DNA from 4 places in the Robertmurraya mesotrionivorans genome. Region 4 is predicted to be linked to each of the others. Evidence: riboswitches for the same ligand, from Rfam matches in the RefSeq annotation. Region 4 holds a riboswitch; each other region holds the start of a gene.
The links. Region 4 has a riboswitch for thiamine pyrophosphate ahead of thiM (hydroxyethylthiazole kinase). Riboswitches for the same ligand answer to the same signal wherever they lie in the genome.

Region 1 (3,180 bases), 250 kb from region 4:
TCCTTCTACTTATTTTTTACTATACATCAATATAACTAACCTGTCAAAACATATTTTAAGGGTTAGTTATATTGTATGCAAAAAAAAAACCAACTCTTGAAATAAGTCGGTTCTTCATTAATTATCGGATTTACGTTGTTGAAACCGTGCTGCTTTTTTTCTGTTTCCGCATATTTTCATTGAACACCACTTGCGTCTTCCACTTTCATCAATAAATAAAAGTACACAATCCGGATTGGAGCATCGTTTGAGGGAGGACAGCTTTTTTGTATCAATTAAAGTTAATACATCAAAGGCAATCAACGATAAAAGGGCATTCTCTACCTCACCAACAGGAATGGGAATCAATTTTTTATGCATTAATTTATAAGTGAATGGTGCTTTTTCGACAATTTTTTCTAAAAAAACAATAAATTGATCAGGAAATGACTGTCCATCTGTTATTAATTCAAAATAGTCTCTTAAAACAGTCCGCATTTCTAGAATACATAATAATACTTGTCCAATCCTCTCTTTGACCTTTAAGAATAGCTGATCATCCCAATAAGAGTTTTCCTCTTTTATTACATGAAGCCAGTCCATCAAATCCTCTTCCGAGAGCAATAAATCCTGACGTTGACCACGTCTTACTATTTCCGTGTTCACTAAATCAAGAGAAAGATAACCTGATATAAGTGGAAATTTGTTTGCTTCAGTCATTAAGTTTACCTCCCAATTTCTCTATTATATTCTAACCATTTAAATAATCGTTAAAAGGTTACATAATCATTATATCTTATTTTAGATTCATATTAGCCAGCTACTTATCAAGTAATGATACAAAGCTTTGAGTTTGTTGGTAATATGTATAATTAATATCCCCGGGTAACACGGCTAGCTTTTGAGAGGCTTCATAGTTCTCAATGGTTTTTGTAACTGAATCGACATCTGTAATAAAATAAGTTTTTCATCGAAAGTTCCCTACTTGCAAAGTTAGATGATAATATTTTCCTTTAAATTCATTTTGTAATAAAAACAGCTATTTTTTTCTTTAATAAGATTGATAGAATGATAGCAGCAAAAAATGCGCCCACAAGAGAACTAAAAATAAATAAAGGGATAAATCCAAACAAGGTCGCTTTTTGCCCCAGCAGTAATATGGCAATCGGGTAGGCAAGAATGGCCCCAATGATTCCCGTACCAATTACCTCACCTAAAAAAGCCATATAAATCTTACTTGTTTTTAAAAAGAAAAGAGAAGCCAAAAATGCTCCAACCATACTTCCAGGAAAAGCAAAAACTGAGCCGGTTCCCATGATGTTTCTCAATATGGAAACACATAGTGCTTGAGCAACTGCATAATATGGACCTAATAGGACCGCTGACAACACATTGATAAAATGCTGAATGGGAAATACCTTTGTAAATCCGATTGGAATATAAAGGAGATTACTCGATAGTGTCCCAATGGCAATCATCATGGCTGTTAATGTAAGTTTGTGTGTTTTTCTCATTTACAATATCCTCCTATTTATTAATAAAGCACTTAATGGTTCTTTTAAGGCAATAACAGTCTTCAACCATGTAGCACCTGAATAACCAAATTATAAATTATGTACAAACGCGTGATGAACTTTACAAGGGAATACTCTGAAATGGTTTCTCTATGTAACACAAAAAAGCCAGCTCCAATAATAATTGGACCTGGCCTTGTTAGTTTTAGAATGGTTACATTCATTCACTGGTTGGCTACTTTCCTACGCTGGTATAATCCAGATCAGGTCCAAAGGGTTAAAAAACTTTGCGTTTTTCTCTCAGCCCGAAGATAGGGCACCCCTAGTAGAAGTTATTTATTCAATTAAGCATTATAATAATCTAATAATTCCATTTCGTAAAGGTATTGGTATTATACTAATATGTTCCATCTTAAAACTCGTTTGCAGCAGATTCGCATAAGTAATAAAAACAGAGACCGGATTCATTCAGAATCCGGTCTCCTTTACGATGGACAAACTTCGACTAGGACCTATAATGTAATGGCTACGCCAGTCTCACTTTTAAATTTTGGCAGCCATTCACCATGTGCTTCAATTAAGTCGTCACATAGAGAAATAATGTCGTCCATGGATAACTCAGCAGCGGTATGTGGGTCAAGCAAAGCAGCCTGATAAATATATTCCTTTTTCAACGTGACTGCTGCTTCGATTGTCAGCAATTGCGTGTTGATATTCGTACGGTTTAATGCTGCGAGCTGCTCTGGAAGGTCTCCCACATAAGTTGGGGTGATTCCGCTACGGTCCGCGATACAAGGCACCTCGACACAAGCTTTCTCTGGAAGATTGCTAATCAGTCTTCCGGTATTTAAGACATTACCACCAAATTTAAACGGAACATCTGTCTCAATTGCTTCAATAATGCGCGATCCATATTCACGGGAACGAACATGATTCAAAGATTTATTGTTAACCAGATCCTCTCTCATAGCTACCCAGTCATTAATTTGCCTTTCACAGCGACGTGGATATTCATCAAGCGGAATATTGAAACGCTCAATTAACTCAGGGTAACGAGATTTGATAAAGTACGGGTGATATTCAGCATTGTGTTCAGATGACTCAGTCACATAAAACCCGAATTTATCCATTAGCTCAAATCGAACCATATCGCCATGCTTTGTTTTTTGCAATTCACGGGCTCTTCTCTTAATTTCAGGATACAAGTTAACGCCATCCTTGCTAACCTCAAGCAGCCACGCCATGTGATTGATCCCGGCAATTTTCTCCTTCACACCTGTACGGTCCATGCCCAATGCCTCAAATAAATCTTTTGTACAAACCTGCACACTGTGACATAGGCCAACCGTTTTAATATTTGTAAAACGATTCATGACCCCAGTCAAAACAGCCATCGGGTTGGTATAATTCATAAATAAGGCATCCGGACAAACTTCTTCCATATCCTTTGCAAAATCAAGCATAACCGGAATCGTCCTTAGGTTACGGAATATCCCTCCGATTCCAACTGTATCGGCAATTGTCTGCCGTAAGCCATATTTTTTCGGAATTTCAAAATCGATCACGGTACTCGGCTTATAGCCGCCTACCTGGATCGCATTGATTACATATTTCGCGCCTCTTAAAGACTCCTTCCGATCCGTATACGCTTTAATCGTAAGGTTTTTCCCGAGAGTTTCCTTTAAAT
Region 2 (3,180 bases), on a different contig from region 4:
CAAAGAGTTCAGGAGTAAATTGTGGAAGCTTTTCGTATTGAAAGTTGTTTTTCCCAACTGTCAATGTATCTCCAATTTGGTACGTACCTGGATCGTACAAACCAATAATATCTCCACTAACCGCTTCATCAACCGTGTTTCTGTCATCAGCCATAAACTGTGTTGATTGAGAAAGCTTCATTGACTTTCCTAAGCGTGGAATATTGACTGTCATCCCTCTTTCAAATTTTCCTGAACAAACACGTAAAAATGCAATTCTGTCCCTGTGAGCAGGATTCATATTTGCTTGAATCTTAAAAATAAAGCCTGAGAAATCCTCTGATAACGGATCAATTTCCCCTTCTGTAGATTCCCGAGCTTGAGGTGCAGGAGCAAATTGAAGATATGTTTCTAGAAAAGTTTGAACACCAAAGTTCGCTAGGGCGCTACCGAAGAATACAGGTGTTAGTTCCCCATTTGCTATTCTTTCACGAGAAAATTCATTTCCCGCTTCATTTAAAAGCATAATTTCCTCCAACGTTTGGTCATACAAGGAGTATTGCTTTAGTTTATGATCTCCCTCGATTTCTCCATCTTCATTTAACGGAACAAATCGTTCTTCCTCTTCCACACGGAATTGTTCGATTCGCTTGTAGAAACGGTCATATATACCGAGAAATTCTTTCCCCATACCGATCGGCCAGTTCATCGGATATGATTCTATTCCCATAACCTCTTCTAGCTCAGCTAATAGTTCTAATGGAGACTTCCCCTGACGATCAAGCTTATTGATAAAGGTAAAAATCGGAATACCTCTCATTCGACACACTTTAAATAGCTTTAAGGTTTGCTCCTCAATCCCTTTTGCTGAATCGATAATCATGACCGCACTATCAACAGCTGTAAGAGTACGATACGTATCTTCACTGAAGTCTTGGTGACCTGGTGTATCAAGAATATTCACTCGACAGTCATTATAATCAAATTGCATCACACTCGACGTAACGGAAATACCACGTTGTTTTTCAATTTCCATCCAATCGCTCGTTGCAAACTTACCCGTTTTCTTTCCTTTAACTGTTCCCGCATCACGAATTGCACCACCAAATAACAATAACTTTTCTGTTAATGTCGTTTTCCCAGCATCCGGGTGGGAAATGATCGCAAATGTGCGACGCGATTGTACATCATCTTTAAAATTTTTTGCCATTATAGAAATTCCTTTCTTTCCTTACACAAATTCATCCATAACTTCAATCTTATCGTGACTGTATGAAGTTTGCAATGTGTTCTTTACAAAAGCGATAACAAACATATCATTATGTTCATCTATTCAAGAAAGTTCTTCCTTTTCAAGAAAATAATTTCTGCTATAATGAGATAGAAATCAAACTAAATAGGTAAGAATTGTAGGGGGACCGGTTGAAGACCGGTTGAGAGTGCATCCAATTGATGCTGACCCTTTGAACCTGATCTGGATGATACCAGCGTAGGGAACATATTCTTTAAACAATAAACTTGTTTAAATATATGCGCCCGGTTCAAAAACTGCGGCGTTTTTTGACGTCTATAAGTCCAGTTCATATTCCTACTTATACCATTGGAGGAGAAAGTAATGACAAAATGGATAGCTGCATTAGCAGCTTCTGTATTACTCGCAGGATGTTCAGGAACAAATGAACAACAAACAGAAAAGGAGGAATCAAGTGCTGAATTAAAAAAAGTGACTGTCGTTCTTGATTGGACTCCAAATACAAATCACACAGGGCTATATGTCGCAAAAGAAAAAGGCTTTTTTGAAGTGGAAGGTCTTGATGTGACCATTCAGATGCCTGGAGAGGCTGGTGCTGACCAACTTGTTGCTTCTGAGAAAGCAGACTTTGGTGTAGGTTATCAAGAGGGCATTACACAGGCTAGAGTACAAGGGGTACCGCTTGTTTCTATAGCTGCGGTCATTCAACACAACACATCTGGTTTCGCATCACCGGCATCTAAAAATATTCAATCTCCTAAGGATTTTGAAGGAAAAACATATGGTGGTTGGGGTTCACCTGTTGAAGAATCCGTCATCGACTCACTTATGAAGCAGGAACAAGCAGATGTAGAAAAGGTGAATATTGTAAACATAGGCGATGCAGACTTCTTTACCGCTGTTGAACGTGATATTGACTTTGCATGGATATACTACGGTTGGACAGGCGTGGAAGCGGAATTACGAGGAGAAGACATAAATATGGTCTACTTAACCGATTACTCCGAAAAGCTAGACTACTATACACCTGTGTTAACAACTAGTGAAAACATGATTAACAACGATCCAGAAACAGTAAAAGCTTTTGTTAAAGCGGCTTCAAAAGGCTATGAATTTGCTATCGACAATCCTTCCGATGCGGCGGACGTCCTAATCAAAGCTGCTCCTGAGCTTGACGCAGAGCTTGTTAAGAAAAGTCAGGAATGGCTTGCAACCAAATATCAAGACGATGCAGACCAATGGGGTCAGCAACGTTTAGAAGTATGGGAAAACTATGCTTCTTGGATGCTTGAAAATGGGTTACTAGAATCAGAGTTAGATGCAGAAAAAGCCTTTACTAATGAATTTTTACCACAATAGGAGTTGGTCATATGGCAAACGCGCTTGTTAGTATACAAATTATCCCTAAGACAAAAAACGGTGAAAATGTGATTCCTTACGTAGATGAAGCAATAGCCATTATTGATGCGTCAGGAGTAAAGTATGAGGTTCATCCCTTGGAAACAACTATGGAGGGTGATCTTCAGGAACTTTTTGCAGTCATTACGAAAATGAACGAAAAGATGATTGAAATGGGAAGCAGCAATGTTATTTCGCAGGTGAAGATTCTTTATCAACCAGGTGGAATAAAAATGGATACACTTACGGAGAAATATCGTTCATGATACAAAAATTACAAAAAGGGTGGAGACCAATTTTTGTTCTCCTCCTTTTATTCATTGGCTGGGAATTCACCGCAAGAATTACTCAGGTTCCAACTTGGCTTCTCCCAACTCCATCACAAATTTTTAACGAACTCATAAATGGTTGGAGCAGTGTCTCTGTACATCTTACATCCACCATTCAGCTTATTTTTCTAGGCTTTGTTTCTGGAGTTACCGTAGGTCTGTTAACTGCCTTTATTTTACATAATATTCCTTTTTTAAAAGAATCTTTATATCCGCTTCTCA
Region 3 (3,180 bases), on a different contig from region 4:
AGAGAAGTAGTTGTTCAAGTTAGAGATTCATCAGCTCAAGTTGCAGCTAGTAGTGAACAACTAAGTACAAGTGCGCAGGACAGTACTCAAGCAAGTGAACAAATTTCTCATATTGTTGAACAAAACTCAGAGGGTATGGATCTGCAACTACAACATTTAACCAAAATTCACACATTGATTGAAGAGATGTCTAGCAATATAAATTTAATTACAAAAAGTAGTGAAAAAATGCTCGTCACAGCTGATAATACGTTTCAAGTTACAGATCAAGGAGCATTATCTATCGAAAAAGTTGTTAACCAAATGAATCTTATCAATGATGGAGTTTTGAATGCTTCAGAAATCATTCGTCAGTTAGGGAGACGCTCGAATGAAATTACTTCTATCCTTAATATGATTACCACTGTTGCAGATCAGACGAATTTGCTAGCCTTAAATGCCGCAATTGAAGCTGCAAGAGCAGGTGAACATGGCAAGGGATTTGCTGTAGTTGCTGACGAAGTAAGAAAGCTCGCGGAGGAATCAAAAAAATCAGCCGATCAAATTACAAAAATGATTTCTTATATCCAATCTGAGACGGATCTAGCCGTTTCAGCAATGGAAGAACAGTCTCACAAAGTATCTGAAGGATTCGAATATAGTCAGGATGCAAAGAAAGCGTTTGCTCTTATTGGAGAGTCAATGGGAGACGTAATTGAAAAGGTATCAGACGTTTCATGTGCCATCGAGCTACTAAGTATGCATAGTTCAAATGTCGTACAAGCAATTGACGATGTAAAAGGAATCGCAGAAGAAAGCGTTGCAACAACTAGAGAAGTAGCAGCCGGAACAGAAGAAAACGTTGCTACCCTCCAAGAAGTAACCGCAAGTGCTCAAGACCTATCAGGAATGGCCGAAACCTTACAACAGCTAGTTCGCCGATTTAAAATATAAACATGAAAAGCATCTAGTTCCAACTAGATGCTTTTCTATTTAATTTTATATGATATAATGAAAACGAAATTATAACTACATACGAAGAAACCACAAGGGGAGCGTCATGCTGAGAGTGAACGTTTGTTCTGACCCTTTGAACCTGTTAGATAATTCTAGCGCAGGGATGTGGACTGACTGAATTTTTCGTGCAATCATGTCTATCTACGCTCTCCTTGAGGTTTCCAAAAAGGGGAGATTTTTTATATGGGAAACAAACGATTAATCATGATGATTGAAGCATCTTTTTTTGCAGCCTTTGCATTAATTCTAGACCTTCTTCCATCGATCAAGCTATCGCCTAATATTTCCATTTCATTTGCGATGCTACCTATTTTAATTATTGCCTTTAGATGGGGATTCGTTGCTGCAACCGCTTCTGGCTTTTTATGGGGACTATTACAAATTGCCATGGGTGATGCCTATATTCTAACTCCGCTACAGGGCTTCATTGAGTATTTTCTGGCCTTTGCGTTTATTGGATTTGCAGGTTTCTTTATGAAAAAAATTCAGGTAGCACTTACTGAAAATAAAAAGAAAGCCCTTCAATGGATGATAGTTGCCACATTCGTCGGAAGTGCGGCTCGTTATTTTTGGCATTTTATCGCGGGATTTTTATTCTGGGGAGAATATGCACCGGATGGGATGTCTCCATTCTTATTTTCACTAGGCGTGAATGGTGGTACAATGATTGGGGCAGCCATCTATTGTTCCGTTATTTTATTCTTATTAGTGTCTAGCTCACCAAGATTTCTTCTCCACAAAAGGGTTTCCTCTTCAGAGACCATGAAAAAAATATCGTAATCTAACACTCGTCCAATGTTTTGGACGAGTTTTTTGTATGGTTTTTCCTCAATGAGACAAACTATCCCAAGAACTAACATTAAAATGGAGGATTTTATGAAAAAAACTTCATTTATCATTTTTTTGGTCATCTTTACACTGTTCCCTCATCATGGGCATGGCCAGGAAGTGAAAAAGGCAGCTATTATTATTGACGATTTTGGCGGTGGTGTGGGAGGTGTAAAGGATTTTCTAGAAGGTGATGTGAGAATAACGGCGGCTATTATGCCTTTTAATGAACTTTCTAAAAAGCATGCAGAATGGGCATATGAAAATGGCTTAGAGATTATGGTACATTTGCCTATGCAGCCAAAAAAGGGAAAGGCCTCTTGGTTAGGGCCGAAGCCAATAACGAATGACTTATCAAAGGAAGAAGTAAGAAAGAGAGTCATTGATGCTATCGATAGTGTTCCTCATGCTATGGGATTAAATAATCATATGGGCTCGCTTGTCGTTGAAAATGAGGAGATTGTCAGAATTATTGTCGAAGTAGCAAAGGAAAAGCAGCTATATATTGTAGATAGTGCAACAAGTCCAAAATCAAAATTTGAGGAAATCACTGAGGAATTAAATGTACCTTTTATTAAGCGAGACGTGTTTTTGGATGATATCTGTTCTGTGAATCAGGTCAAAAAACAAATGCTTATCCTTGCAAGGATTGCGGAGAGCAGGGGAACCGCTGTTGCAATTGGACATGTTGGTACATCAGGTAAGGTATGCTCGTTAGGTGTTACTGAGTCAATGACTGAATTTAAGCAGAAGCATATAAAGGTCGTCCCGGTATCCGAACTGTTATCTGATTCCATTCGATCAAAGTATTTTCATCTATATTAAAATTGGCTGTCCAGTGGGTGGGATCCTCCCATTCATTGGACAGCCTTGTTTTTTATTGATACATGCTTGGAACTTGATTAAGTTCAACATTCACATCGTCTGAAGTATACAAAAGTATGGATACGGAACCCCCTCTCACTTTTGAACGTATTAAGATAGGATGCTTATAGTTGTTCATAAAAACAAAGTCAGGCCCATACCAACTGACTGTTGCATCGCGACCTGGAGGAACATAAGGGACACGTTTGGAGTGAGAATATCGTTTCACGATTTTTAACCCTGCTCGATCCACAGCATTAAAGAGTGTAGAAGACACTTGGCAAATACCTCCGCCGACCCCCTCAGAAAGCTCACCTCGAACAATAATAGGAGCTGGCGTATATCCACGTTCTTTTGTCCGTTGACCAACCACCTCATTGAACGAAAAGGTCTGACCTGGAAATAGGACGTAGTTATTTATCGCTTCGGATGATATTCTTATATTATTTGTTCTTGAGGTATTGTAGCTATTGAAATAAGTGACATAATATC
Region 4 (3,180 bases):
CGCAACAAGAGGCAGAGAGATTCCTGCGTTACGAAATTCAGAAAAGATATCCAAGTTTTGTTGTTTTTCGGTATCCTCTTTTGAAATCGTAGGATACATCGGTCCAATTCCTAAGTAATCAGCTCCGTCTCGAACAGCTTGAAGTCCCTCTTCAACCGTATGAGTTGATACACCAAGAATTTTGTTAGGACCGATTGTCTCTCTCACATATTTTGCATTTTCATCGTCCTGGCCAACATGAACTCCATCAGCATCAAGAGCAATAGCGAGTGGTAAATCATCATTGACGATAAATGGTATCCTATGTTTCGCGCAGAGTTCTCGTAGTTTTTTTCCAAGCTCGTACTTCTCTATCTCTCCAAGAGAATTGCTCCCTTTTTCTCGGTATTGAAAGCACGTTATTCCACCTTCAATCGCTAAAGCTAACGTTTCTTCAGGTGTTCGATCCATGCAATCTTGACTGCCCATAATAAAATACAGTTTTAGAAATTCCATTTTCCCTATGCTCCTTATATGGTTGTGACTTTTGAATACACTTTGGCAAGGTCTACCACATCAGAGGATGAAGTGAGCATAAGTTGGTTAAGAAATTCCATCTGGAAAGTGCCTACATGATGGTCTCCTGTCGCTAAAACTGCACGCTCAGCAACTGCTCCATAAAAGGCTGAGGCTCCTGCAGCCGCTAGTAAATGATTAGTTTCAACACTTACAAACGCTCCTACGACTGATGAAAATAAGCAACCAGTCCCAGTTACTTTTGTTAGAAGGGGATGCCCGTTTGAAATAATAATCGATTCTTCACCATCAGAAACAACATCGTCTTTTCCGGTAACCACAACGGTCATATGTAATTTTTGTGCTGCAATACGAGCGAGATCTGCGATATTGCCTTCACCTGTTCCTACGTCAACTCCGCGTGTCTGCCATTCTTCTCCAATCACGTTGGCCACCTCGGCAGCATTTCCACGTAATATGCTAACGTTCACTTCAGATAGAAGTCGTTTAACGGTATTTGTGCGGTATGGTGTTGCACCAGCTCCAACAGGATCAAGCACGACTGGAACTCCTTTTTCATTCGCAGCTTTACCAGCGATGATCATCGCTTCTACTTCAGGTTCCCTTAATGTGCCGATATTGAGCACAAGGGAGTTCGCGATGCTTACCATGTCAGCTACTTCTTCTTTGGCATAGGCCATAACTGGTGAAGCACCAAGAGCTAACAACCCATTTGCAACAAAATTAGTGACTACCACATTCGTCATATTATGAACTAACGGTGATTGCTCTCTTACTCTATCAATTAATGTTAAAAATTCCTGACTCATTTTTCCCTACTCCTTTCGTATAAAAAACTATCACAAGACAAAAAAAGCCAGATTCTTATAGAACCTGGCATAGTTACGAAACAATAAACATTCATCTTCGCAGTAACTACTTCCCTCCGCTGGTATGAGCCAGATCAGGTTCCAAGAGTCGAAAACTGAATATTGTTTTCTCTCAGCCCGAACGTACGGGCCCCCCTAGTAGATATCATATAAAACTATAATTCCATCATAGTGGAAGGTTTTTCATAACGCAACTATAAATTATTTAAAAAGTAAAAAAGTTCCCCCTGTACCAACAGGAGGAATCCTATTAAATCGTAAATTTCCTTAAAACTTCTTTTAAGCTAATCGCCATTTCATTAACTGTCTGAACAGATGAAGCGATTTCCTCCATCGTTGCCAATTGCTCTTCAGCTGATGCAGCAACTGCACGTGAGGAAATGGAATTAACCTTTGCAATTTCTATTAGAACTTCAATATTGGCAGTTACATAGTTGGAGCTTTCCGTCATTTTTTGCACATATTGATGAATAGACTGAATCGTCTTACGTATGTCTGTGATAGAGTCAGTAATTTGTGTAAAAGATCTTCCCGCCTCGTTTACAGCAATTGACCCATTTTCTACCTCAAGTGTGCTCTTTTCCATCGCCTTTACAGCTTGATTTGTACCGGTTTGTATTTTTAAAATAAGATCAATAATTTCGTTAGAAGAGCTCTTAGACTGTACGGCAAGTTTACGCACCTCATCAGCAACAACAGCAAAGCCTTTCCCATGCTCACCAGCCCGTGCTGCTTCAATTGCAGCATTTAAAGCGAGTAAATTGGTTTGATCAGCAATACTTGTGATCACTTTCGTTATTTGACTAATTTCCTTTGATTGACTACCAAGGTTATCAATCACTTCTGACACTTCTAAAACTGAGTCATGTATTTGCGTCATTTGCTTAATCGCATGCTGTACGACCTTGTTTCCGTTTTTAGAGACTCCGTCGACCATAGTGGCTGAAGCTTCCAGTTCTTCTGATGAAAGGGTTAGTGTTTCTTGAATCGTAGCCAATGTGTTCATTGTATGTATGGTTTCATTTACACTTTCTAATTGTTTATGAGAGGCGGTGGCCACCTCTTGAATGGAATAAGTAATACTTTCTGCCCCTTTCGCTGTTTCCTCTGAGCTTGCTGTTAAATCCTCCGCAGACGCAGAAACCTGTGTGGTTGTTTCATATGCTTGGGAAATCAATGCTCGAAGGTCTTTTACCATCCGGTTGAAAGTAATGGTTAACTCACCAATTTCATCATTTGATGTGATCTTCATATCTGCTTGACTAAAATCCCCTTCTGCAACCACTTGAATTCTCTCTGATAAACGACGGATCGGACCGTGAATAGAATTCATTAATACAATGGCAACTAATACGGAAATACCAATAACTATTATTGTAAGGATCATTGTCCAAAGTTGGACTTGATTTCCGTTAGACATGATTTCTTCTCCCAGCTGTTCTACGCTATTATTTTTTTCGTCAGCTAAAGCTTTTAATTTTGCCATCGTTTGTTCTGCTTTAAACTTTTCAGAACCAACATTAAGTAATGCTTGACGCTTTTCTCCGCTATCAAACACGTCAAAAGCATCCTTCATCATAATCTCATTCCATTTGGCACTATCGGAAATGACCTTTTTTACTGTGTTTTCATCTTTGTTCCCCGCAACGTAAGTCAATAACTTTTCTTCTAACTGTTTACTAAGCTGTACATTGCTTTCAAAGCTTTCCTTTGCCTGGGGAGAACCTTCAAGCATGTACTCATTTACGAGCCTTAATCGCTCAGCCATGAAAAATCGTAAATCTTGTAAATGATT

Region 1: another riboswitch for thiamine pyrophosphate. It lies ahead of thiW (energy coupling factor transporter S component ThiW); the one in region 4 lies ahead of thiM (hydroxyethylthiazole kinase).
Region 2: another riboswitch for thiamine pyrophosphate. It lies ahead of ACRX5O_RS13275 (ABC transporter substrate-binding protein); the one in region 4 lies ahead of thiM (hydroxyethylthiazole kinase).
Region 3: another riboswitch for thiamine pyrophosphate. It lies ahead of thiT (energy-coupled thiamine transporter ThiT); the one in region 4 lies ahead of thiM (hydroxyethylthiazole kinase).

Annotation. Positions count from the first base shown of each region.
Region 1 is NZ_JBPCCH010000002.1:389,585-392,764, forward strand. Features, by position in the region: gene ACRX5O_RS06040 (CGNR zinc finger domain-containing protein) at 118-699, opposite strand; gene thiW (energy coupling factor transporter S component ThiW) at 999-1,493, opposite strand; TPP riboswitch at 1,717-1,827, opposite strand; gene ACRX5O_RS06050 (alpha-glucosidase/alpha-galactosidase) at 2,006-3,180, opposite strand, start outside.
Region 2 is NZ_JBPCCH010000007.1:98,809-101,988, reverse strand. Features, by position in the region: gene ACRX5O_RS13280 (peptide chain release factor 3) at 1-1,189, opposite strand, end outside; TPP riboswitch at 1,381-1,492, shown strand; gene ACRX5O_RS13275 (ABC transporter substrate-binding protein) at 1,595-2,590, shown strand; gene ACRX5O_RS13270 (thiamine-binding protein) at 2,602-2,895, shown strand; gene ACRX5O_RS13265 (ABC transporter permease) at 2,892-3,180, shown strand, end outside.
Region 3 is NZ_JBPCCH010000005.1:81,280-84,459, forward strand. Features, by position in the region: gene ACRX5O_RS10725 (methyl-accepting chemotaxis protein) at 1-933, shown strand, start outside; TPP riboswitch at 1,019-1,117, shown strand; gene thiT (energy-coupled thiamine transporter ThiT) at 1,180-1,776, shown strand; gene ACRX5O_RS10735 (divergent polysaccharide deacetylase family protein) at 1,873-2,649, shown strand; gene ACRX5O_RS10740 (VanW family protein) at 2,702-3,180, opposite strand, start outside.
Region 4 is NZ_JBPCCH010000002.1:135,100-138,279, forward strand. Features, by position in the region: gene thiE (thiamine phosphate synthase) at 1-495, opposite strand, end outside; gene thiM (hydroxyethylthiazole kinase) at 510-1,325, opposite strand; TPP riboswitch at 1,420-1,532, opposite strand; gene ACRX5O_RS04770 (methyl-accepting chemotaxis protein) at 1,636-3,180, opposite strand, start outside.